One region of the Streptomyces sp. NPDC005374 genome, then DNA from elsewhere that is predicted to be linked to it. Evidence: riboswitches for the same ligand, from Rfam matches in the RefSeq annotation. Region 1 holds a riboswitch; each other region holds the start of a gene.
What was found. Region 1 has a riboswitch for thiamine pyrophosphate ahead of ACFYRX_RS43335 (thiamine ABC transporter substrate binding subunit). Riboswitches for the same ligand answer to the same signal wherever they lie in the genome.
Positions count from the first base shown of each region.

Region 2: another riboswitch for thiamine pyrophosphate. It lies ahead of thiC (phosphomethylpyrimidine synthase ThiC); the one in region 1 lies ahead of ACFYRX_RS43335 (thiamine ABC transporter substrate binding subunit).
Region 3: another riboswitch for thiamine pyrophosphate. It lies ahead of thiO (glycine oxidase ThiO); the one in region 1 lies ahead of ACFYRX_RS43335 (thiamine ABC transporter substrate binding subunit).

Region 1 is NZ_JBIAKA010000026.1:102,493-109,695, reverse strand. It holds gene ACFYRX_RS43360 (LOG family protein) at 1-50, shown strand, start outside; gene ACFYRX_RS43355 (LAETG motif-containing sortase-dependent surface protein) at 198-899, shown strand; gene ACFYRX_RS43350 (maleylpyruvate isomerase family mycothiol-dependent enzyme) at 959-1,747, opposite strand; gene ACFYRX_RS43345 (ABC transporter ATP-binding protein) at 1,772-2,794, opposite strand; gene ACFYRX_RS43340 (ABC transporter permease) at 2,795-4,396, opposite strand; gene ACFYRX_RS43335 (thiamine ABC transporter substrate binding subunit) at 4,435-5,505, opposite strand; TPP riboswitch at 5,502-5,609, opposite strand; gene rlmN (23S rRNA (adenine(2503)-C(2))-methyltransferase RlmN) at 5,629-6,735, opposite strand; gene ACFYRX_RS43325 (hypothetical protein) at 6,905-7,126, shown strand.
Region 2 is NZ_JBIAKA010000005.1:334,211-341,413, reverse strand. It holds gene ACFYRX_RS15350 (hypothetical protein) at 54-914, shown strand; gene thiC (phosphomethylpyrimidine synthase ThiC) at 1,063-2,877, opposite strand; TPP riboswitch at 2,870-3,059, opposite strand; gene ACFYRX_RS15340 (YibE/F family protein) at 3,131-4,801, shown strand; gene ACFYRX_RS15335 (SsgA family sporulation/cell division regulator) at 5,088-5,525, opposite strand; gene ACFYRX_RS15330 (IclR family transcriptional regulator) at 5,624-6,358, opposite strand; gene ACFYRX_RS15325 (DUF5326 family protein) at 6,816-7,028, opposite strand; gene ACFYRX_RS15320 (cupin domain-containing protein) at 7,176-7,203, opposite strand, start outside.
Region 3 is NZ_JBIAKA010000014.1:11,735-18,937, forward strand. It holds gene ACFYRX_RS31540 (Rv2175c family DNA-binding protein) at 1-121, opposite strand, end outside; gene ACFYRX_RS31545 (NAD(P)/FAD-dependent oxidoreductase) at 769-1,989, opposite strand; gene ACFYRX_RS31550 (hypothetical protein) at 2,022-2,393, opposite strand; TPP riboswitch at 2,446-2,557, shown strand; gene thiO (glycine oxidase ThiO) at 2,555-3,712, shown strand; gene thiS (sulfur carrier protein ThiS) at 3,709-3,909, shown strand; gene ACFYRX_RS31565 (thiazole synthase) at 3,913-4,710, shown strand; gene pknB (Stk1 family PASTA domain-containing Ser/Thr kinase) at 5,096-7,033, shown strand; gene ACFYRX_RS31575 (deoxyribonuclease IV) at 7,176-7,203, shown strand, end outside.

The sequences.
Region 1 (7,203 bases):
TTGACCGGATCGAGGAGGCTCCGGCGGCACTGAAACGTCTCACACCTTAATAAGCAGGCAAAGTCAACACTTGTAGGGCGCCTACACGTTGACACTTCTTATGCAGCGCTTATAGACCTGTGTGACTAGTGGGGACGGTGATGTCACATCACCACCCCCTCAGCCCCCCGCATTTGCGCAACTCGTGAAGGACGAACGTGGCATTCACGCCCATATCCCGTCGCACCGCCCGCGTCTCGCGCTTCCTCGGCGTCGCCGCCGCATCGACCGCGATCGTGCTCGGTGCTTCCAGCAACGCGCTTGCCTGCACCATCAGTGAGTTCTCCGCCGAAGCCGCGTGCGACGGCACCCAGGGCGTCATCACCGTCACCGACGTCGACAAGTCCGGCGTCGAGGCGACCGTCTCCGTGTACCTGCAGAGCAACGGTGCCGACGCGAAGAAGGTCGGCGAGCAGACGGTGAAGGGCTCCAAGAAGGGCACCACCATCACCTTCAAGGAGGACTGGGCGCCCAACGCCGAGTACCGCATCCACGTCGAGGCCCTGCCCTACATCAAGGGCGAGGACATCAAGCCCAACCTGACCACCCCGGCGACCGCCTGCAAGACCGAGGACACGCCGACCCCGACGCCCACGCCCACGCCCACCCCGTCGGACTCCGCCAGCACCCCGGCCGAGGAGTCCCCGACCCCGACCCCGTCGGCTTCGGAGGGCACCACCGCTCCGGCCACCGTCGAGAGCAACGCCCCGTCGCCCGCGGCCGGTGACTCCAACCTCGCCGAGACCGGTGCGAACTCCAACACCGGCATGATCGCCGGGATCGCGATCGCCCTGGTCGCCATCGGTGGCGGCGCCGTCTTCTTCGGCCTGCGCCGTCGTGGGGCGAGCAGCACCCGCTGACGCTCTTCCCGTACGCCGGCCACGGCCCGTCCCCGTTGCGGGGGCGGGCCGTCGCTGTGTCAGCCGAAGCTCGCCCGATCCAGCCAGAACTCCAGCAGCTCCCGCTCCCCCAGCACCTCCAACTCGGGGCTGTCCAAGGGCAGTCGACGGTAGAAGGCGAGCAGTACGGCGGTCAGCGGCCCCCGCAGCGCGACGGTCGCCTTCTCGTGCCCGCGCCGCCACACGATGACGTCCTCGGTGAACTCGATCACCCACTCGGCGTCGAGCTCCGCGGTGCCGTCGGTGGCGTGCAGATGGATGCTGCGCCCCGTGCCGCGCAGTTCCCGCATCTTGCCGTCCGGCACGGTGCGCTGGGCGAGTTGGGTGATCTGGAGCCACTCGTCGATCGCGTCGGCGGCGATGTCCGGGGCGACCTCGTAGGGCTGCCCGGCGGCGAGCGTGGCATCGGCGCGGTGGATCGTCAGCTCGTGGGCCATCCGGCGGGCCCAGAAGCCCGAGGTGGGAATCCCGGCCCAGGACCACACCGCGGTGTCCGGCCCGGCCTCCCTGAGCGCGGCGACGAGCAGGTCACCGGTCTCGGCGAGCCACGCGTCGAGCTCACCGGCGTCTTCGGGACCCTCCCCCAACGGCACCTGGTCGTCGGGAAGTTCCTGTTCGGCCCGGGTGCGCACCAACACCTCCACCCAGCGCAGGGCACCCCCGGTGTGCCGCACCAACCGCTCCAGCGACCAGTCGGGGCAGGTCGGCACAGTCGTGGACAGGTCGGCCCCGGAGGCCAGCACGGCCCTCAACAGGTCTACTTGGTGGGCGATCGCATCGCAGTAGCGCTCGTGCGCGAGCAGTGGCATGCCCGCACTGTAGGCCCGCCCCCGTCAGCCCAGCACCACGATTTCGTCCGGGTCGAACTCCACCCCGACCACGTCCCGGACCTCAGGCGCCGCCCGCAGCGCGCACGCGGCCTCCAACCGCGGCCCGTCGTCGGTGGGTTGCAGGTGCACGGCGACATGGGTGCCCCTGAAGGTGCGCGCGGCGACCGTGCAGCGCAGGCCCTCGTCGGCGGGGACGAGCCGGACACCGGCGGGGCGCACGAGGAGGGTGTGGAGGCCCTGAGGGATGTCCTCGGGCACCGGGATCTTGCCCCATGCCGTGTCTGCGGCATCGCCCGACACCGTCCCCTCGACCACGTTCTCGAAGCCGAGGAAGCGGGCCACGAATTCGTCCGCCGGCCGCTGCCAGACCTCCAGGGGCGTACCGGACTGGGCGATCCGCCCGTCCCGCATCACCACGACCCGGTCGGCGAGCGCGAAGGCCTCGCCCTGATCGTGGGTGACCGCGAGCACGGTGGTGCCCAACCGCCCGAACAGCTCCCGCAGTTCGACGACGAGCCGCTCCCGCAGCGACCGGTCCAGCTGCCCGAGCGGCTCGTCGAGCATCAGCAGCCGGGGCCGGGGCGCGAGCGCACGGGCCAGCGCGACCCGCTGCTGCTCACCACCGGAGAGCGCGCCGACGGCCCGGCGGGCGGCGCCCGGAAGGCCGACCAGGTCGAGCAACTCCCGCACCCGCTCGTCCTGTTGGGCCTTCGCGGCCCCGTGCATCCGCAGTCCGAAGGCCACGTTGGCGCCGACGTCCCGCTGCGGGAACAGCTGATGGTCCTGGAACATCAGCCCGACCCCGCGCTTGTGCGCGGGCACTCCGGCCTGGTCGCGGCCGTCGAGCGACACCCGCCCCTGGTCGAGCGGCTGGAGCCCGGCCACCGCCCGCAGCAACGTCGACTTGCCGCTCCCGCTGGGCCCTAGCACACACACGATCTCGTGCTCGGCGACATCGAGGCCGATCTCGTCCAGCACGGCCCGCCCACCGAACCGTACGGTCGCGTCCTGAAGGCTCAGCAGCATCTAGAACTCCCCGGTCCGGTCGGTGCGCAGCCGTTCAAGGACCAGCAGGGCCACCGCGCACACCACCATCAGGACGGTCGAAAGGGCCATCGCCTGGCCGTAGTTGAGGTCCCCGGCGCGTCCGAGCAGCCGGGCCACGGCGACCGGCAGCGTCGGGTTGTCGGGCCGTGCGATGAACACGGTCGCCCCGAACTCCCCGAGTGACACGGCGAAGGCGAAGCCCGCCGCGATCGGCAGCGCCCGCCGCACCATCGGCAGGTCGACCTCGCGCCACACCCGCCAGGGCGAGGCCCCGAGCACGGCCGCGGCCTCCCGCAGCCGGTGGTCCACGGCCCGCAGCACGGGCAGCATGGTCCGCACGACGAACGGCACCCCGACCAGCGCCTGCGCGAGCGGCACCAGGATCCAGGACTGCCTGAGGTCCAGGGGCGGTTCGTCGAGGGAGATCAGGAACCCGAAGCCGACGGTCACCGCGGACACCCCGAGCGGCAGCATCAGCAGCGCGTCGAAGCCCCGTACGAACCGGCCCGCGTCCCGTCGGGTCAGCGCGGCCGCCGCGAGGCCCCCGACCACCACGGCGATGGCGGTGGCGGCGAGGGCGTACTCCAGCGAGTTCCCGACCGCCTCGATCGGCGCGACGAGGAAGACCCCGCCGTCGCTGTGGGTCAGCGCCCGGTAGTAGCCGAAGTCGGGGGCGTCGAGCGAGCGCTGCACCAGCACGGCGAGCGGCAGGACGAGGAGCACGGCGATGGTCGCGAGGACCCCGGCCAGCAGCCCCCACTCCCCCGTCCCGCGCGGCCGCCGGGCGGTGCCGGACGCGTCCACCAGCCGGAGCGCGGTCTCCCGGCGCCGTACGGTCCACGCGTGCAGGGCGAGGACCGCGCCCACCGCGACGAACTGGATCAGGGTGAGCACGGCGGCCGTGGCGAGGTCGAAGATGTCGGTGGTCTGCCGGTAGATCTCCACTTCGAGGGTCGAGAAGGCGGGCCCGCCGAGGATCTGCACCACGCCGAAGGAGGTGAAGGTGAACAGGAAGACCATGAGCGCGGCGGCGGCCACGGCGGGCGCGAGCGCGGGGAGCGTGACCGTGCGCCAGGCCGTGAGCCGGGACGCGCCGAGCATCCGCGCCGCCTCCTCCTGCCGCGGGTCCAGCTGCGCCCACAGCCCGCCGACGGTCCGTACGACCACGGCGTAGTTGAAGAAGACGTGCGCGAGCAGGATCGCCCACACGGTGGTGTCCAGCCGTACGCCCCACAGTTCGTCGAGAAGACCGCCCCGTCCCACGAGCGCCAGGAAGGCCGTACCGACCACGACCGTCGGCAGTACGAAGGGGACGGTGACCACGGCCCGCAGGACCTGCTTGCCGGGGAAGTCGAAACGGGCGAAGACATACGCGCCGGGGAGCGCGACCAGCAGCGTGAGCGCGGTGGAGGCGAGCGCCTGCCAGGTGGTGAACCACAGGACGTGGCGGATGTCCGGCTGGGTGAAGACGTCGGTGATCCGGCCGAACTGCCAGGCGCCGTCGGTCTTCAGCCCGCGCGCGACGATCGCGGCGACGGGCCAGGCGAAGAAGACGGCGAAGAACGCGACGGGCACGGCCATGAGACCGAGCCGCGCCGCGTTGCCGCTGCGGCGGGGCCCTACTTCAGTACGAGCGAGGTCCACGACTTGACCCAGTCGTCACGGTGGTCGGCGATCTTCGCGGGGTCCATGGTCTCGGGGTCCTTGGCCTGCGGTCCGTACTCGGTGAACTCGGCGGGCACCGACGCCCCCTGCACCACCGGGTAGACGAACATGTTGAGCGGCATGTCCTGCTGGAACTCCTTGGTGAGCAGGAAGTCCAGAAACGCCTTGCCGCCCTTGGTGTTCTTGGCGTTGCTCAGCAGCCCCGCGTACTCGATCTGCCGGAAGCAGGTCCCGTCGGCGACCCCGGTGGGCGCGGTGCTGGGCTTCGGGTCGGCGTAGATCACCTCGGCGGGCGGCGAGGAGGCGTACGACACGACGAGCGGCCGGTCGGCCTTCGCCTTCTTGCCCCCCGCGGAACCGGAGAACTCCTCGTTGTAGGCCTGCTCCCAGCCGTCGACGACCTTGACGCCGTTGGCCTTGAGCTTCTTCCAGTACGCCTGCCACCCGTCGTCGCCGTACTTCGCGGCGCTCCCGAGCAGGAACCCGAGACCCGGCGAGGATGTGGAGGCGTTCTCGGTGACGAGGAGGTTCTTGTAGGCGGGCTTGATGAGATCGTCGTACGACGTCGGCGGCTGGACCTTGTGCTCGGTGAACCAGGCCTTGTCGTAGTTGACGCAGATGTCACCGGTGTCGATGGGCGTGACCTTGTCCCCGTCGACCCGGTACCCGGCCTTGATCCGGTCGGCGCCCTTGGCCTCGTACGACTGGAAGAGCCCGTTGTCGAGCGCGCGAGACAGCAGGGTGTTGTCGACGCCGAAGAAGACGTCGCCCTGCGGGTTGTCCTTGGTGAGGATGGCCTTGTTGACGGCCTGCCCGGCGTCGCCGTCCTCCAGGACCTTCACCTTGTACCCGGACTTCTTCTCGAAGTCGGCGAGGACGCTCTTGGAGACGGCCCACGAGTCGTGGCTGACGAGGGTGACGGTCTTGGAGTCGCCGCCGCTGCTGCCGTCGGACGAGGACCCGCACGCGGACAGCGTGACCAGGCCGAGGCCGACGACGGCAGCAAGAAACTTCTTGTTGTTCACGGTGATGACCGAACTTCCTACCCAGAATGACCTGGGCGAGGTTCAGAGGGTCTGCGGCCCGATCGCCGCACTCTCAGCGCTGTCGCGCTCCCCTGTCGGATATGAAGATGTACGTCCTTCAGACTACCGTTCGGTGGCCGCGAGCTGGCCACAGGCCCCGTCGATCTCCTGCCCACGGGTGTCCCGGACGGTCACCGGCACCCCGTGCGCGGCGATCGCCTCGACGAAGGCCTTCTCGTCCTCGGGCCGGGAGGCGGTCCACTTGGACCCGGGCGTCGGGTTCAGCGGAATCAGGTTCACATGCACGGGCTTGCCCCTGAGCAGCCGCCCGAGCCGGTCCCCCCGCCAGGCCTGGTCGTTGATGTCCCGGATGAGCGCGTACTCGATGGACAGCCGACGCCCGCTCTTCTCCACGTAGTCGAACCCGGCGTCGAGGACCTCGCGCACCTTCCACCGCGTGTTCACGGGGACCAGGGTGTCGCGCAGCTCGTCGTCGGGGGCGTGCAGGGAGATCGCGAGCCGGCACTTGAAGCCTTCGTCGGCGAACCGGTGGATGGCGGGCACGAGCCCGACGGTCGACACGGTGATGCCGCGCTGCGAGAGCCCGAGCCCGTCGGGAGCGGGATCGGTGAGCGCGCGGATGGAGCCGACGACCCGCTTGTAGTTGGCGAGCGGCTCGCCCATCCCCATGAAGACGATGTTGGAGAGCCGCGCGGGTCCGCCCGGCACCTCCCCGTCCCGCAGCGCCCGCATCCCGTCCACGATCTGGTGGACGATCTCGGCGGTGGACAGATTCCGGTCAAGACCCGCCTGCCCCGTGGCGCAGAAGGGACAGTTCATCCCACAGCCCGCCTGCGAACTGATGCACATGGTCACCCGGTCCGGGTACCGCATCAGCACCGACTCCACGAGCGTCCCGTCGAACAGCCGCCACAGCGTCTTGCGCGTGGTGCCCTGGTCGGTCGACAGATGCCGTACGACGGTCATCAGCTCGGGAAGCAGCGCCTCCTGGAGCTTGCCGCGCGAGCCGGCCGGGATGTCGGTCCACTCCGCCGGATCGTGCGCGTACCGCGCGAAGTAGTGCTGCGAGAGCTGCTTGGCACGAAACGGCTTCTCCCCGATCCCGGCCACGACCTCTTTACGTTCGGCGGGCGTGAGGTCGGCGAGATGCCGCGGCGGCTTCTTGGCTCCGCGGGGGGCGACGAAAGTGAGTTCTCCGGGTGCAGGCATAACCCTTCCAGTGTGGCAGATCATCGCCGGGAGCCCAGGCCGGAGCGGGGTGGGGGTGGTCACCTGCGGGTGCCGACTGTCGACGTTGGTCGGCTTCGGACGGCCCGGGGACGGCCCGGGGGGCGTGCCCTACGGATGGGATGATCACTCCGGAGGGGTGCGAGTGGACATGCTTGAACTGATGGAGTGGCTGGCCGAGCGCGGCGTCACGACCGTTTTCAAGATCGACGGTGACCGCATGGTTGAGCGACGGGCGGCATGGATGGTCATCGTCAGCGGTGGGCCCCTTGGCGAGGACTCATTCTTCCGTGCTGACCTGTCCACAGCAGACGCATGCCTTGACTCGCTGCTCGCTCACCTGGAGGGCAAGGGCCTGTCCCCGTTCGCATGATCAGCATGTCCCGCGTGGTCGTTGCTGCCGCTCGATGCGAACTACAGGCGGGGCGGTCGCTGAGGCCTGCTCGGCAG
Region 2 (7,203 bases), on a different contig from region 1:
CTGCCCGACGGCTCGTTGGCATGCGAGCCCCAAGCCCTACGGAGCATCGGGGGATGCACATGAACAGCGTTCCGCAGCACCTGCACAGCGAGGACCGCCAGGAGTACGAGCGGATCCTCGACGAGGCGCTGCGCTCCGCCCCACACCGTCCCGAACTGGCCGCTGTCGGACAACGGCTGAATCCCGAACAGCTGCGCACCATGGCGCTCAACGCCACCGCGCTCATCACGGCGGCCGCGGCGAACGAGTACCAGCACTACGTGAAGGTCCGCGAGGAACAGCGCCGCCCAACGCCGCCCACCCTGTCGTCCGTGCACGAACCCGGCCCGGCCGAGTCCGGCACCGGTGCGATGGGGCTCGCCACGGCCGTGGGAGAGGTCGCCGAGACCACCGGTGCGGGCGCCGTCGCCGTCGCCGCGGTCCTGACGCCCGTCCTCGCCGGCATCGCCGCGGCGATCTTCCTGCTCGTGGGCTACATCCTCCAGATGCTCAACCCCGAGCCCGCATTGGCCCACACCATGATCACCATCGGCTGGGTGTTCGGAGCCATGACGGCGGCCGCGATCCTGGTCGCCGCCGGCGGGCTGCTGCTCACCGCGCTGCGCAACCGGCCCTCACCGGACCCGGGGTACGGCGAGCTGAGCGGGGAGGTGGCACGGGCCAGGAACGCCTGGCGCGAGGCACTGCTGGAACGCGGCATCCTCCCCTTCCTCAGAGAGGCACTGGCCGACCCGGGCACCGCCGCACTGCACCACACGGCACCGCCCGCACCGACCAGCCGCATGCCCAACCTCGGCTACGACCGCCCCGGCTTCTCCAGCCCCGACGAGGGAGCCTCGGGCGCCCGTCCGAGCTTCACCAGCCCGGACTACAGCAGCCCGGACTTCGGGGGGCCGGAACACCAGCCGGAGTGACACGAGCCGACGTCACAGCCGGAACAGCCCCTCGGCTTGCGCCCCCACCACGGGGAGCGCAAGCCGAAGACCCGGCTGCGCGTCCGGTTGGTTCAGGTTCTCTGCCTCACTCTGCTGCCCCGACGCGCCCCGTGCCGCGGCATCGCCGTCAGTCGGCGATCGGCAGATACACCCGGTTGCCCGAAGCCGCGAACTCCTTCGACTTCTGGGCCATGCCCTCCTCGATCTCCTCCTGGCTGTCGCCGTGAAGCCGGCGGATGTCCTGGGAAATCTTCATCGAGCAGAACTTCGGCCCGCACATGGAGCAGAAGTGGGCTGTCTTGGCCGGCTCGGCCGGGAGGGTCTCGTCGTGGAACTCGCGGGCCGTGTCCGGGTCCAGGGCGAGGTTGAACTGGTCCTCCCAGCGGAACTCGAAGCGGGCGTCGGAAAGAGCGTCGTCCCACTCCTGGGCGCCCGGGTGTCCCTTGGCGAGGTCGGCCGCGTGGGCGGCGATCTTGTAGGTGATGACCCCGGTCTTGACGTCGTCCCGGTTGGGCAGGCCCAGGTGCTCCTTGGGCGTGACGTAGCAGAGCATCGCCGTGCCCCACCAGGCGATCATCGCGGCGCCTATGCCGGAGGTGATGTGGTCGTAGGCCGGCGCGACGTCGGTGGTCAGCGGGCCGAGCGTATAGAACGGAGCTTCATCGCAGATCTCCTGCTGAAGGTCGATGTTCTCCTTGATCTTGTGCATCGGGACGTGTCCCGGGCCCTCGATCATGGTCTGTACGTTGAAACGCTTCGCGATCCGGTTGAGTTCCCCGAGCGTGCGCAACTCCGCGAACTGCGCCTCGTCGTTGGCGTCCGCGATCGAACCGGGCCTGAGGCCGTCGCCCAGCGAGTACGTGACGTCGTAGGCGGCGAGGATCTCGCACAGTTCCTCGAAGTTCTCGTACAGGAACGACTCCTTGTGGTGCGCCAGGCACCAGGCCGCCATGATCGAGCCGCCGCGCGAGACGATCCCCGTCTTGCGGTTGGCCGTCAACGGTACGTACGGCAGGCGCACGCCCGCGTGGACGGTCATGTAGTCCACACCCTGCTCGGCCTGCTCGACGACCGTGTCCTTGTAGATCTCCCAGGTCAGCTCTTCGGCACGGCCGTCCACCTTCTCCAGCGCCTGGTAGAGCGGCACCGTCCCGATGGGAACGGGGGAGTTGCGCAGTACCCACTCGCGCGTGGTGTGGATGTTGCGGCCGGTGGACAGGTCCATGACCGTGTCAGCGCCCCAGCGGGTCGCCCAGGTCATCTTGTCGACCTCCTCCTCGATGGAGGACGTGACCGCGGAGTTGCCGATGTTGGCGTTGACCTTCACCAGGAACCGCTTGCCGATGATCATCGGCTCGATCTCAGGATGGTTGACGTTCGCCGGCAGCACCGCGCGGCCCGCCGCGATCTCCTCGCGGACGACCTCCGCAGAGACGTTCTCCCGGATGGCCACGTACTCCATCTCCGGTGTGATCTCTCCGCGTCGGGCGTAGGCGAGCTGTGTGACCGCGTTCCCGGCACGGCTCCGGCGCGGCTGGCGCGGCCGACCCGGGAAGACCGCGTCGAGGTTGCGCAGTCCGCCCCGCGGTGAGGTGTGCTTCACGCCGTCGTCCTCGGGGCGCACAGGACGGCCCGCGTACTCCTCGGTGTCCCCGCGGGCCACGATCCAGTTCTCCCGCAACGGCACCAGGCCCCGGCGGACGTCCGTCTCGGCCAGCGGATCGGTGTACGGGCCCGAAGTGTCGTACAGCGTGACCGACTGCCCGTTGGTGAGGTGCACCTGACGGACCGGCACCCGCAGATCGGGGCGTGAGCCCTCGATGTACGCCTTGTGCCAGCCGATGGACGTCCCGGCCTCCGTGGGATGTTGCGTGGGGTTTCCACCCCGAATGGGCTGTTCGTCCTGGCTGGAGGCAGGCGTGCGTGCGTCCTTGATGGTCATGAGACCTACTCCCTACGCCGGCATTACCCGGTAACAGGTTCGGCGGTCGACGCAGCGGTTTCCGTCTGCCGACGTTTCGTGGGGAACGTCACTCACTCGTGAGGACGTTCCACGTGAAACATCGCTGGGACGGAGGTCAGCGCCCTCTCAGCCCGGTGCTCCGAGCTCCCGCGTGTACAAAGGTGCCACCACGCTAGCGTCAATTCGGGCGCGGTGAACAGGGGGCCCCATTCGTTCTTGCGATGATCGGTCGGTGACCACGACGCATCAGCCCCCGTACCCGCCTCCCGAGCCACCGCGCCGGCCGGGCTCCGGAAGCGGACCCGGAAACCGCCTCGGGTATGGCCCTGGCGGAGGCTCCCGCAGTGCTCCCGGAGCCGGCGGGTCGGACGGCTGGCACGAGCATGAACACGGCGACGGGCACGCCTACAGCCAGGGACACAGACCTGGCGACGGTGACGTCGCTCCTGGCAGCAACCATGGCGGAGGCGGAGGCGACAACAACCGTCATGACGGCCATGGCGGAGGTGGCGACGGCCACGGGCACGGAAGCGGTGGCGGTGGCGGTGGCGGGCACGGCCACAGTCACAGCCACGGCCCGGCGGCCCCCGTCTCCAAGCACCTGCGGAAAGTCATCGCGGCGATCCTGATCCCCTTCGGCGCGGCCGTCCTCGTGGGGCTTGTGATGCTCTGGCCAGGCGGTGCCCCCGCGCACGAACGCACAGGGGTCGGCTTCGACCGGCAGACCCAGCAGGCCACCGTCAGCAAGGTCGTGAGCGTCAGCTGCAAGTCGGTCAACGCCTCGGGGGAGGCCCCGACCGGAGACACCTCCACCGCCGAGGGCTCCTCCGCCGAGCAGCAGGCGAACGGCACCTGCAAGAAGGCAACGATCCGGGTCGACACGGGCAACGACAAGGGCCGCACCTTCACGGAGATCGTGCAGCCGGACCAGTCACGGCAGTTGCACCAGGGCCAGAAGGTCGTGGTCGCGTACGAGCCCTCGGCGCCCAAGGACCTGCAGTACTCGGTCACCGACGTGAACCGCAGGTTCCCGATGGGCCTGCTGGCCGGCATCTTCGCGCTCGCCGTCGTGGTCGTCGGGCGGTTGCGCGGTGTCATGGCGCTGGTCGCGCTGGCCATCAGCTTCATGGTGCTGAACTTCTTCGTCCTGCCCGCGATCCTGCAGGGCTCGAACCCGCTCCTCGTGGCGGTGATCGGGTCGAGCGCCATCATGCTGATCGCCCTCTACATGTGCCACGGTCTGTCGGCCCGTACCTCGGTGGCGGTACTGGGCACCCTGATCTCCCTGGTGCTGATCGGCATCCTCGGCTCGCTGTTCATCGGCTGGGCCGCGCTCACCGGCAACACCGACGACAACACCGGGCTCATCCACGGGCTGTATCCGTCGATCGACATGAGCGGTCTGCTGCTCGCCGGTGTCATCATCGGCTCGCTCGGCGTCCTGGACGACGTGACCGTCACGCAGACCTCGGCGGTCTGGGAGCTGCACGAGGCCAACCCGGCGATGGGCTGGCGCGGGCTGTACCGCGCCGGTATCCGCATCGGTCGCGATCACATCGCGTCCGTCGTCAACACGCTCGTCCTCGCCTACGCGGGCGCAGCTCTGCCGCTGCTGCTGCTCTTCTCCATCGCCCAGTCCAGCGTGGGGGTCGTCGCCAACAGCGAGTTGGTCGCGGAGGAGATCGTGCGGACGCTGGTCGGATCCATCGGCCTCGTCGCCTCGGTACCGGTCACCACGGCCCTCGCGGCCCTGGTGGTCTCGGCCGACCGGCCTGGCACAGATACGGCGAGGGCGGGGACCGCGGCTCCCGCACCCGCGCCGGCGACGAGCGCGAGTGCGGGCACGGCGGGTGGCCGCCCGTCTCCGGCCCGGGGCGGGAAGGGACGGCGGCGCAGGCACTGAGAGGGGTCGACGCCCCTGAAGGCACGCCCAGATGCCGCGGTGCGAGGACGGGAGAACACGTCGCCCCACTTCGCCTCGCGTCCACTTCGCCTCGCCTCGACGCCGACCAGCCGCTCGCCCGGCCCGAGCCTGACCGATCAGCCCGTCATCGACTGGCATCCGTCTCTCGTCGCGTCCTGACGACGGTGTCCTGCCCGACGGCCGCCGCCGCATCCACCCGGCAGAAGCGTTCCTGCGCCCTCCCGGCCCATGATGAAGCGTTCCGCCACCTCACTGCCGTATGGCGTCAGCCCGCGCTCTGCTCCTCCGCCAGGATCCGGTCCAGTGCCTCGTCGAGGTGGGTGTCGAAATCGGCCTTCGCGGCCTCCTGGCCGAGCGGCACCAGCTTGTCGGTTCGGTCGAGGAAGGCGATGATCGGCGCCGTCGACGAGCGGAACAGTGCCTGGTCACCGCCGACCTGAAGCCTGATCAGCACATCGCCCAGTAGGTCGGGACCGGAGGGCGCGACGTGTACGTCACCCTCACCGCAGGGCCGGCCCACCCCGTCGATCAGCAGCTCGCGGCCGAAGGCCCAGGTCACCGGGGCATCACCCGGCAGATGGAACGTCAGTCGGACGGCGTAGGGATCACAAGCCTCGTAGCGCAGCTCCACCGGAATGCGGAAGGAGAGCTCTTCCGACACCAGAAAGCTCATCATGACCTCTGCCTGTACGGTCTCGCGCATCGCCTACCCCGTCATCTGCCTTGGTTGGCCGGGAATGATCCCTCTGACACTGGTGGCATCTTGCTGAACGTATGCGGCAGATCACAAGGAGTGAGTTTTCAGATACTGATAGAGATCGCGAGCGAACCCATCAGACGCCCGATTTCCCCTTGCAGTTGCTGGGTTGCGGCCATGAGCCGGTCCGACTGATGAGCGGGGAGAGAGATGGCCATCGTCGCCGCCGCGTTACCCAATGTGATCGGAAGGGCCGCGCACACCGTTCCCAGCGCGTACTCCTGACGTTCGATCACCGGCTCCATCCGGCCGGTCCGTTCGAGACGCCGGAGCAGGTGGTGGTTGTCGCGCACCGTGTACGGAGTGATGGACTGCACGGGATAGCGGTCGAGGTGGTCGCGCCGGGCCTCCTCGTCGAGCTGGGCCAGCAGGCACTGCCCGATGGCGTGCGCGTGCGCGGTCTCACGGAAGTCGGCCCACTCCTCGACCGCCGGGTTGCCCGGGGTGTCGGAGACACAGAGCACTTCGATCTCTCCGTCCCGGTACTGCGCGTAGTACACCGGCACACCGATCAGGTCGCGCCAGTGCGCGAGCGCCTCGCCGACCGTGCTGCGACGTTTCTGCTGGGCTCCGCTGCTGCTCAGCCGCTCTGCTGCCTCGCCGAGGAAGAAGAGGCCCTTGTCCCGGCGTAGATAGCCCTCATGGACGAGGGTGCGCAGCAGGTGGTACGCCGTGGGGAGCGCCAGTCCGGTCTCGCGGGCGAGTTGTTTGGCCGGGGCTCCGTGCTCGTGCTCCGCGACGGATTCGAGCAGGCGCATCGCGCGCTGGACGGACCCGATGAGGGTCGCGGAGTGGGGCTGCTCCTGCCGTTCGGAGGGTGTCGCCGCGTGTCGCTGGACGGGCGCGGTCGGCCGTGCAGGAACAGGTGTCTGCCCGGCACAGGGTGCCTGGCCGGCAACTGACGGCCGAACCGGGGTCGTCGGCTGTACGGGAGCTGTCGCCCGTACCGAGGCCGTCGGTGAGGGAGCCGTGGCCTGCACGGGAGCTGTCGTCGAGCGGGCGTCGAACTGTGCGGGTGCGGTGTCAGCCGTGGCCAAGGGTCACTCCCGGAGCGCGAGGGGGCAGCCCGTGCAAGGGAACACGGGAGGGGGTGTACGCCGCTCGCGGGGTCTTCCCCGCGTCGAATTCCGGACTTTAACGGTCCGCCCCCACACGTATGGGGCCCGTCCGGAAAACTTCCCTCGCCCGAGGGAACAGGTCGTCCCTGTTACCCCTCGCCCCGGCCGCTCCGGACGCTCACCAGTCGCTGCGTGACGAGGAGCTCGACATGAACTTCCGTACGACGTAGACGAGTCCGCCGACCAGCGCCACGAAGAGCAGCACCTTGAAGAGCAGGTAGAAGACGAAGCCGACGACTGTGGCTATCAGTCCGCCGAACACGACCAGGGCGATGACCGGCACCGCGATCCACTTCACCCACCACGGCAGCCCCGCGAAAATCTCTCCCATCGCCCTACACCTCTCTGCAGTCCGGCACCTTCAGTGCCGGATCACCAATGTCCTGCACTCGATGCTAGGGCCGACAGGTGTCCCGGCGGGGGCCTGGCATCCCTTGTCCTCCCCTGACTGATCCCCTAGGGAACCCCGAGGCCTCAGTCAGCTCTCCGGGGGAGAGAACACCACC
Region 3 (7,203 bases), on a different contig from region 1:
GCTGGCCGTCCTTGACCAGCTGCCGCACACGCGTCACCTCGACGTCGAGCAGCTCCGCGATGTCGGGGAGGGTGAGCCAGGCGGGGACGAGTGCATCGGTCTTTGCGTCAATCTCGGTCACGGGATTAAGCGTGCCATCCCGCACTGACAGTCGGAAGCCGGGGCGCCTCCGGCGGGCGAACGAGGGGTGCGCGGCCAGGCGCCGACGAGCCGTCCCGGGCCGCCTCCCGCGAGGACCGCCGCCTTGTCCGCCAGCGGTTCGCGACGGCCGGACAGCACCGGGCCCACCGAGCCGTGCCGCCGGGCGACTCCCCGACGGGCGGGAGGTGCGAGCAGGCGCCACCGGAACCTTTCGGACCGCCCCGGGCCGGGACCAGGACCGCGCCTCGGCCGACAGCGCCTCTGGGTGACCCCTCGACGCGCGCGTCGCGCGGCAGAGAACAGAAGAGGAACGGGTGTGCCAGGCACCGCCAGCCCCTTCCGGACCACCTCCGGCAAACACAGCCACCTCAGCCGACAGCTCCTCGCGGGTCCCGGTATCGCCATCGGGCGACTCCCCGCCGCGCGGGTCGCCCCCAGCGGCCGGGAGGCACGAGCAGGCACCGCCGTCGGGCGGCTCCCCGACAGGTGGGTCGCCCCGGCAGAACGAGGCGTGAGCAGGCGCGTGCCACCAAAACCCGTCTCTGGCGGGGGAGCTGGGTCGGCGTCCCGGCCGGCGGGGGTTCACAGGGGCCGGGCGACGCCGGGCTCCACGCGATGGCGCCGCGGTTACGCCGTTGCCGCCTTCAGCGGCCTTGCCGGGTCCGTCAGCAGCTCTGGGCGCATGTGCGCACCCGCCTCGATCAGGCGGCGGCCCTGGGCCAGGTCACGGGGGCGGCCCACCGCGAGGAGGGCGACCAGGCGGTTCTCCCGGAGCCAGCACACCGTCCAGGCGGGGCCGGACGGCTCACCGCGCCACAGGGTCGTGTCGGCGGACGCGTGGTGACCGGCGTACTGGACGAAGCGGCCGAACTGCTCGGACCAGAAGTACGGGACCGGGTCGTAGACCGTGGGGGTCTCGCCCAGGATGTCGGCGGCAACCGTGCGCGGGCCCTGGAGGGCGTTGTCCCAGTGGTGGACCAGCAGGCGCTCGCCGTACCTCGTCGAGGGGAAGGAGGCGCAGTCGCCGACCGCGTAGACGTCCGGCGCGGAGGTGCGCAGCCGCTCGTCGGCGACGACCTCACGATGTGCGCCGAGCTCGATGCCGGAACCGGCGAGCCAGGCCGTGGCGGGCCGCGCGCCGATGCCGACCACGACCGCGCCCGCGGCCACCCGGGAGCCGTCGTCGAGGACGACCGCGCCGGGCTCGACGCGTGCCACACGCGTGTGGGTGCGAAGAGAGGCGCCCGCGTCGGCGTACCAGGAGGCCATCGGCGCGGCGACCTCGGCGGGCAGCGCGCCCGCCAGCGGCCGCTCGGCGGCTTCCACGACCGTCACCGCACAGCCCGCCTCGCGCGCGGCGGTGGCGAACTCGGCGCCGATCCAGCCCGCGCCGACGACCACGATGTCGTGCTGCCGGGTGAGCACGGGGCGCAGCCGCTCGGCGTCGTCCAGGGTGCGCAGCAGATGTACGCCCGGCACGCCGTCCGTGCCGGGCAGCCGGACCGGTTCGGCACCGGTGGCGAGGACAAGGACGTCGTACGGCACGGTCCCGGCCTCGGTGTCCAGCTCGTGCGCGTCGGGGCGCACGCCCAGGACCTCGCGGCCGAGCAGCAGTTCGATGCCGAGGGCCTCGAAGTCCACGTCGAAGGCGGAGCCCTCGGCCTTGCCGAGCAGAACCGCCTTGGACAGCGGCGGACGGTCGTACGGCTGATGGGGCTCCGCGCCGATCACCGTCACGGTGCCCCGGAAACCCTGTTCACGCAGAGCGACCGCGGACTGGACGCCTGCCATGCCCGCGCCGACCACGACCACCCGCTGCTGCGCCTGTGTCTGCGTCCGCTCGCTCATTTGATCACCATAGTCAACTGACAATCAGTCAGTCAGGGGTCGTGCGCCGTGAACTGCTGCACACCCTCGACGACCTGTTCCACCACACTCGTCCCGCTGCCCGGCTGCGACTCCCATTCCCACGTCTCCTCCAACCGGACCCGGCCGTCGGGAAGTTCGACGACCGTCGAGAGGCAGTGCCCTGAGGATGTCGTTCCGTCGCTCTTCAGCTGGACGTACCGGAAGTCGAGACGGTCCCCCGCGCGCGTGCCGACCAGATGCCCGCGTACGACGTCCCCACCCGCGTACTCGGCCCAGATCTCCCCGTCCTGCTCGTGATACGTGAACCGGGTCCGCGTACCCACCTGCCCCGGAGCCTGATCGGCGACCGGGGCCAGGACGAGGCCGTCGAGCGAGCGGAGCATGACGGAAGGCTCCCTTACAGAGGCGTGGAGCGAAGGGCTAGGGTGGCCAACGTAGAGCACTCGCGGGAGCCCGGACGTACCGGGCTGAGAGGGAGGCTGGCGGCCTCCGACCGTACGAACCTGATCCGGGTCATGCCGGCGAAGGGAGGGGCTGGACGCCCATGTCCTCACGTACCTCGGACGTCCTCGTCGTCGGGGGCGGCATCATCGGCCTGGTCACTGCCTGGCGGGCCGCACAGCGCGGTTTCGCCACGACCGTGGTGGACCCGGAACCGGGCGGCGGGGCCGCTCAGGTGGCCGCCGGGATGCTGGCCGCCGTCACGGAACTGCACTACGGCGAGCAGACCCTGCTCGGCCTGAACCTCGCCTCGGCCCGCCGCTATCCCGACTTCGCGGCCGAACTCACCGACCTGACCGGGCACGACCTCGGTTACCGCCGCTGCGGCACGCTCGCGGTGGCCATGGACGCCGACGACCGCGCCCATCTGCGCGAACTGCACACGCTCCAGCGGCAGTCGGGGCTGGAGTCGGAGTGGCTGTCGGGGCGGGAGTGCCGACGCCTGGAACCGATGCTCGCGCCGGGGGTGCGGGGCGGGCTGCGGGTGGACGGCGACCACCAGATCGATCCGCGGCGCCTCACGCGCGCGTTGCTGGCCGCGTGCGAGCGGGCGGGTGTCCTCTTCCACCGTGGGTGGGCCGAGGGCCTCCGTGTCGTGCGGAACCGGGCCGCGGGGGTCACCACGGCCGACGGCGACGAGCTGGGCGCGGGCCAGGTGGTGCTCGCCGCCGGAAGCCTCAGCAGCCGTCTCTCAGGGGTGCCCGCGGACGTCCTGCCTCCCGTACGGCCCGTGAAGGGCCAGGTGCTGCGCCTGACCGTGCCACCGCGCCACGCGCCCTTCCTGAGCCGTACCGTGCGGGCCGTCGTGCGCGGCAGCCAGGTGTATCTGGTGCCGCGGGAGAACGGCGAGCTGGTGGTCGGCGCGACCAGCGAGGAACTGGGCTGGGACACGACGGTCACCGCGGGCGGGGTGTACGAGTTGCTGCGGGACGCTCACGAACTGGTTCCCGGCATCACCGAGCTGCCGCTGACGGAGACCCGCGCGGGGCTGCGCCCTGGCTCCCCGGACAACGCCCCGCTGCTCGGGCCGACCGAACTGCCCGGGCTGACGCTCGCGACCGGCCACTACCGCAATGGCGTGCTGCTCACGCCGATCACCGGGGACGCCATGGCGCACGTCCTGACGACCGGTGAACTGCCGGAGGTGGCCCGCCCCTTCACCCCGAGGCGGTTCCTGGAGCTCGTGGAGCAGCCGGCATGAACATCTCCGTCAACGGGGAGCCGCGGGAGTTCACCCCCGGCACGGCTCTCGACACCGTCGTACGGGCGCTTGCCCCGGCGCCCTCCGGGGTCGCCGCCGCGCTCAACGAAACCGTCGTCCCACGCACGCAGTGGCCCTCGACGCCCCTCTCCGAGGGAGACCGCGTGGAAGTCCTCACCGCCGTCCAAGGAGGCTGACCCATGGCCGACGATCCCTTTGCCATCGGCGGTACGCCCTTCTCGTCCCGGCTGATCATGGGCACGGGCGGGGCACCCAGCCCGGACGTGCTGGAACGGGCGCTGGTCGCCTCGGGCACCGAGCTGACGACGGTCGCGATGCGGCGCGTGAACCCCTCGGTGCACGGCTCGGTGCTGTCCGTACTGGAGAGGCTCGGCATCCGGGTGCTCCCGAACACGGCCGGCTGTTTCACCGCCGGAGAGGCCGTCCTGACGGCCCGCCTCGCGCGCGAGGCGCTCGGCACCGATCTGATCAAGCTGGAGGTCATCGCCGACGAGCGGACGCTGCTCCCGGATCCCATCGAGCTGCTGGACGCGGCCGAGGTCCTGGTCGACGACGGCTTCACGGTGCTGCCGTACACGAACGACGACCCGGTGCTGGCCCGGAAGCTGGAGGACGTCGGCTGTGCCGCGATCATGCCGCTGGGGTCGCCCATCGGTTCCGGGCTCGGCATCCGCAACCCGCACAACTTCCAGCTGATCGTCGATCACGCGCGCGTGCCGGTGATCCTGGACGCGGGGGCGGGCACCGCGTCCGACGCGGCGCTGGCGATGGAGCTGGGGTGCGCGGGTGTGATGCTCGCCTCAGCCGTGACGCGGGCGCAGGAGCCGGAGCTGATGGCGCACGCGATGCGGCACGCGGTGGAGGCGGGGCGGCTCGCGTACCGGGCGGGTCGGATCCCCCGGCGGCACTTCGCGGAGGCGTCGTCCCCGGCCGAGGGCCTGGCCGCACTGGACCCCGAACGGCCTGCGTTCCGGTAACCGGCCGCGGGTCCAGGTCCCGCCCGCCACCGCCGACCGAATACCACCTCAGCCCCCACCCGACCGCAGCCGCCTGCCAAACGCCACCCCAACCGCCCCACCCGCCGCCACAGCACCCACCAAGGGGCGCGGGGAACTGCGCGACCAGCCCCCACCCAGCCGCACCCGCCCGCCAAACCCCACCCCAACCGCCCCACCCGCCGCCACAACACCCACCAAGGGGCGCGGGGAACTGCGCGACCAGCCCCCACCCAGCCGCACCCGAACGATCACCGCAGCGCCGGAGGCGATCCGTGTGCGATCTGCGTCACAGGACGGCTGCAGTACCACCCCTATCCCGGCCGAACCGGATGGACTGTCAGCCGCGGCTCGTACACTCGCCTGCGTGGATACGACCCTTCAGGACCCGCTGGTCGGGCAGGTGCTCGACGGCCGCTATCGCGTGGACGCACGCATCGCGGTCGGCGGGATGGCCACGGTCTACCGGGCCGTGGACACCCGTCTGGACCGCGTGCTCGCCCTCAAGGTGATGCACCCCGCGCTCGCGGCGGACGGGGTCTTCGTCGATCGCTTCATCCGCGAGGCCAAGTCCGTCGCCCGGCTCGCCCACCCCAACGTCGTGCAGGTCTTCGACCAGGGCACCGACGGGTCGTACGTCTATCTCGCCATGGAGTACATCGCCGGCTGCACCCTGCGCGACGTGCTGCGCGAGCGCGGGGCGCTGCAGCCGCGCGCCGCCCTGGACATCCTGGAGCCGGTCCTCGCCGCCCTGGGCGCCGCCCACCGCGCCGGGTTCGTGCACCGGGACATGAAGCCGGAGAACGTCCTGATAGGGGACGACGGCCGGGTCAAGGTCGCCGACTTCGGGCTGGTGCGGTCGGTGAACACCGTGACCAGCACCACCGGAGCCGTCCTCGGCACGGTCTCCTACCTCTCGCCCGAACAGATCGAGCAGCCGGGCGCCGCCGACGCCCGCGTCGACGTGTACGCGTGCGGTGTCGTCCTGTACGAGATGCTGACCGGCAGCCAGCCGCACGAAGGCGAATCGCCCGCGATAGTCCTCTACAAGCATCTCCACGAGGACGTCCCGCCCCCGTCGGCCGTGATCCCGGGACTGCCGTACGAACTGGACGAGCTGGTCGCGTCGGCCACCGCCCGCACCCCCGACCTGCGTCCGTACGACGCCGTGGCGCTGCTCGCGCAGACCCGTGAGGCGCGCGCCAGGCTGAGCCCCGACCAGCTGGACGCGGTGCCGCCGCAGGCACTCTCCGCGGAGCACTCGGGCGCCGACAACCGTACGAGCGTGATCCCGCGCTCCCTGACCGTGCCGCGACCGCTGCCGGTCAACGAGGACCAGCCCGAGCCGGTGTACCACCGCACCACCCGCCTGGAGAGCCCCGCGCCCCCGCCGTCCCGGCGCGGCCGCTCCTCCGGCGGCTCCCGGCGCGGCCCGCTCCTCATCGTCGCCGCGGTCCTGCTGGCCCTGGGCCTCGGGGCGGGCGTCTGGTACATCAACTCCGGCCAGTTCACCCGGGTCCCGGCCCTGCTGTCGAAGACCGAGGCACAGGCCAGGGACCGGCTGGACGGGGCCGGACTCGAGACCGGGAAGGTCACGTACGCGTACAGCGACACCGTGAAGCGCGGCACCGTGATCAGCACCGACCCCGGGGTGGGCGCCCGGATACGGAACAACGACTCCGTGTCGATCACCGTGTCCAGGGGCCCGCAGACGGTGAAGGTGCCCGACGTGCAGGGGGACGCGCTGAGCGCGGCGAAAGCCCGGTTGAAGACGGAGGGGCTCCAACCCGGCATGGTCACCCGGGAGTTCAGCGACGACGTCCCGAAGGGCTCCGTGATCGCCACGGACCCCGACGCCGGCACCACGCTGCGCGCCGGCTCCGCGATCGCGTTCACCGTGAGCAAGGGCGCCCCGGTCGACGTCCCGGACGTCACCGGCGAGGACCTGGCCGACGCGAAGGCCGACCTGGCGGATGCCGGTCTGAAGGTGAGGATCGCCCCCGCCCGGGTCAACTCCGAGGACGACGCGGGCCAGGTCGCCGGGCAGAGCCCCCGCGCGGACAGTCAGGCGGCCGAGGGCGACACCGTCACCCTGACGATCTCCAAGGGCCCCGAGATGGTCGAGGTCCCGGACGTCACCGGCGACAGCGTCGACGACGCGAAGGCGGAGCTGGAGGCCAAGGGATTCCAGGTCGACGAGGACCGGGGTCTGCTCGGCCTGTTCGGCGACACGGTGAAGAAGCAGTCCGTGGAGGGCGGGGACACGGCGCCGAAGGGGTCGACGATCACGATCACGATTCGCTGAGAGACGACTGCGAGCCAGCGGCCTTCAGGGGCGCGGGGAACTGCGCGACCAGCCACAACGACAGCCGCACCCGCCACACGGCAAACCGAGCAACCCCAGAGGCGCCCCGCACCCGCGCCGCAGGCAATGGCACCCTTGACCGGTGACAACTCAGCGCAACCCCGTCGGCG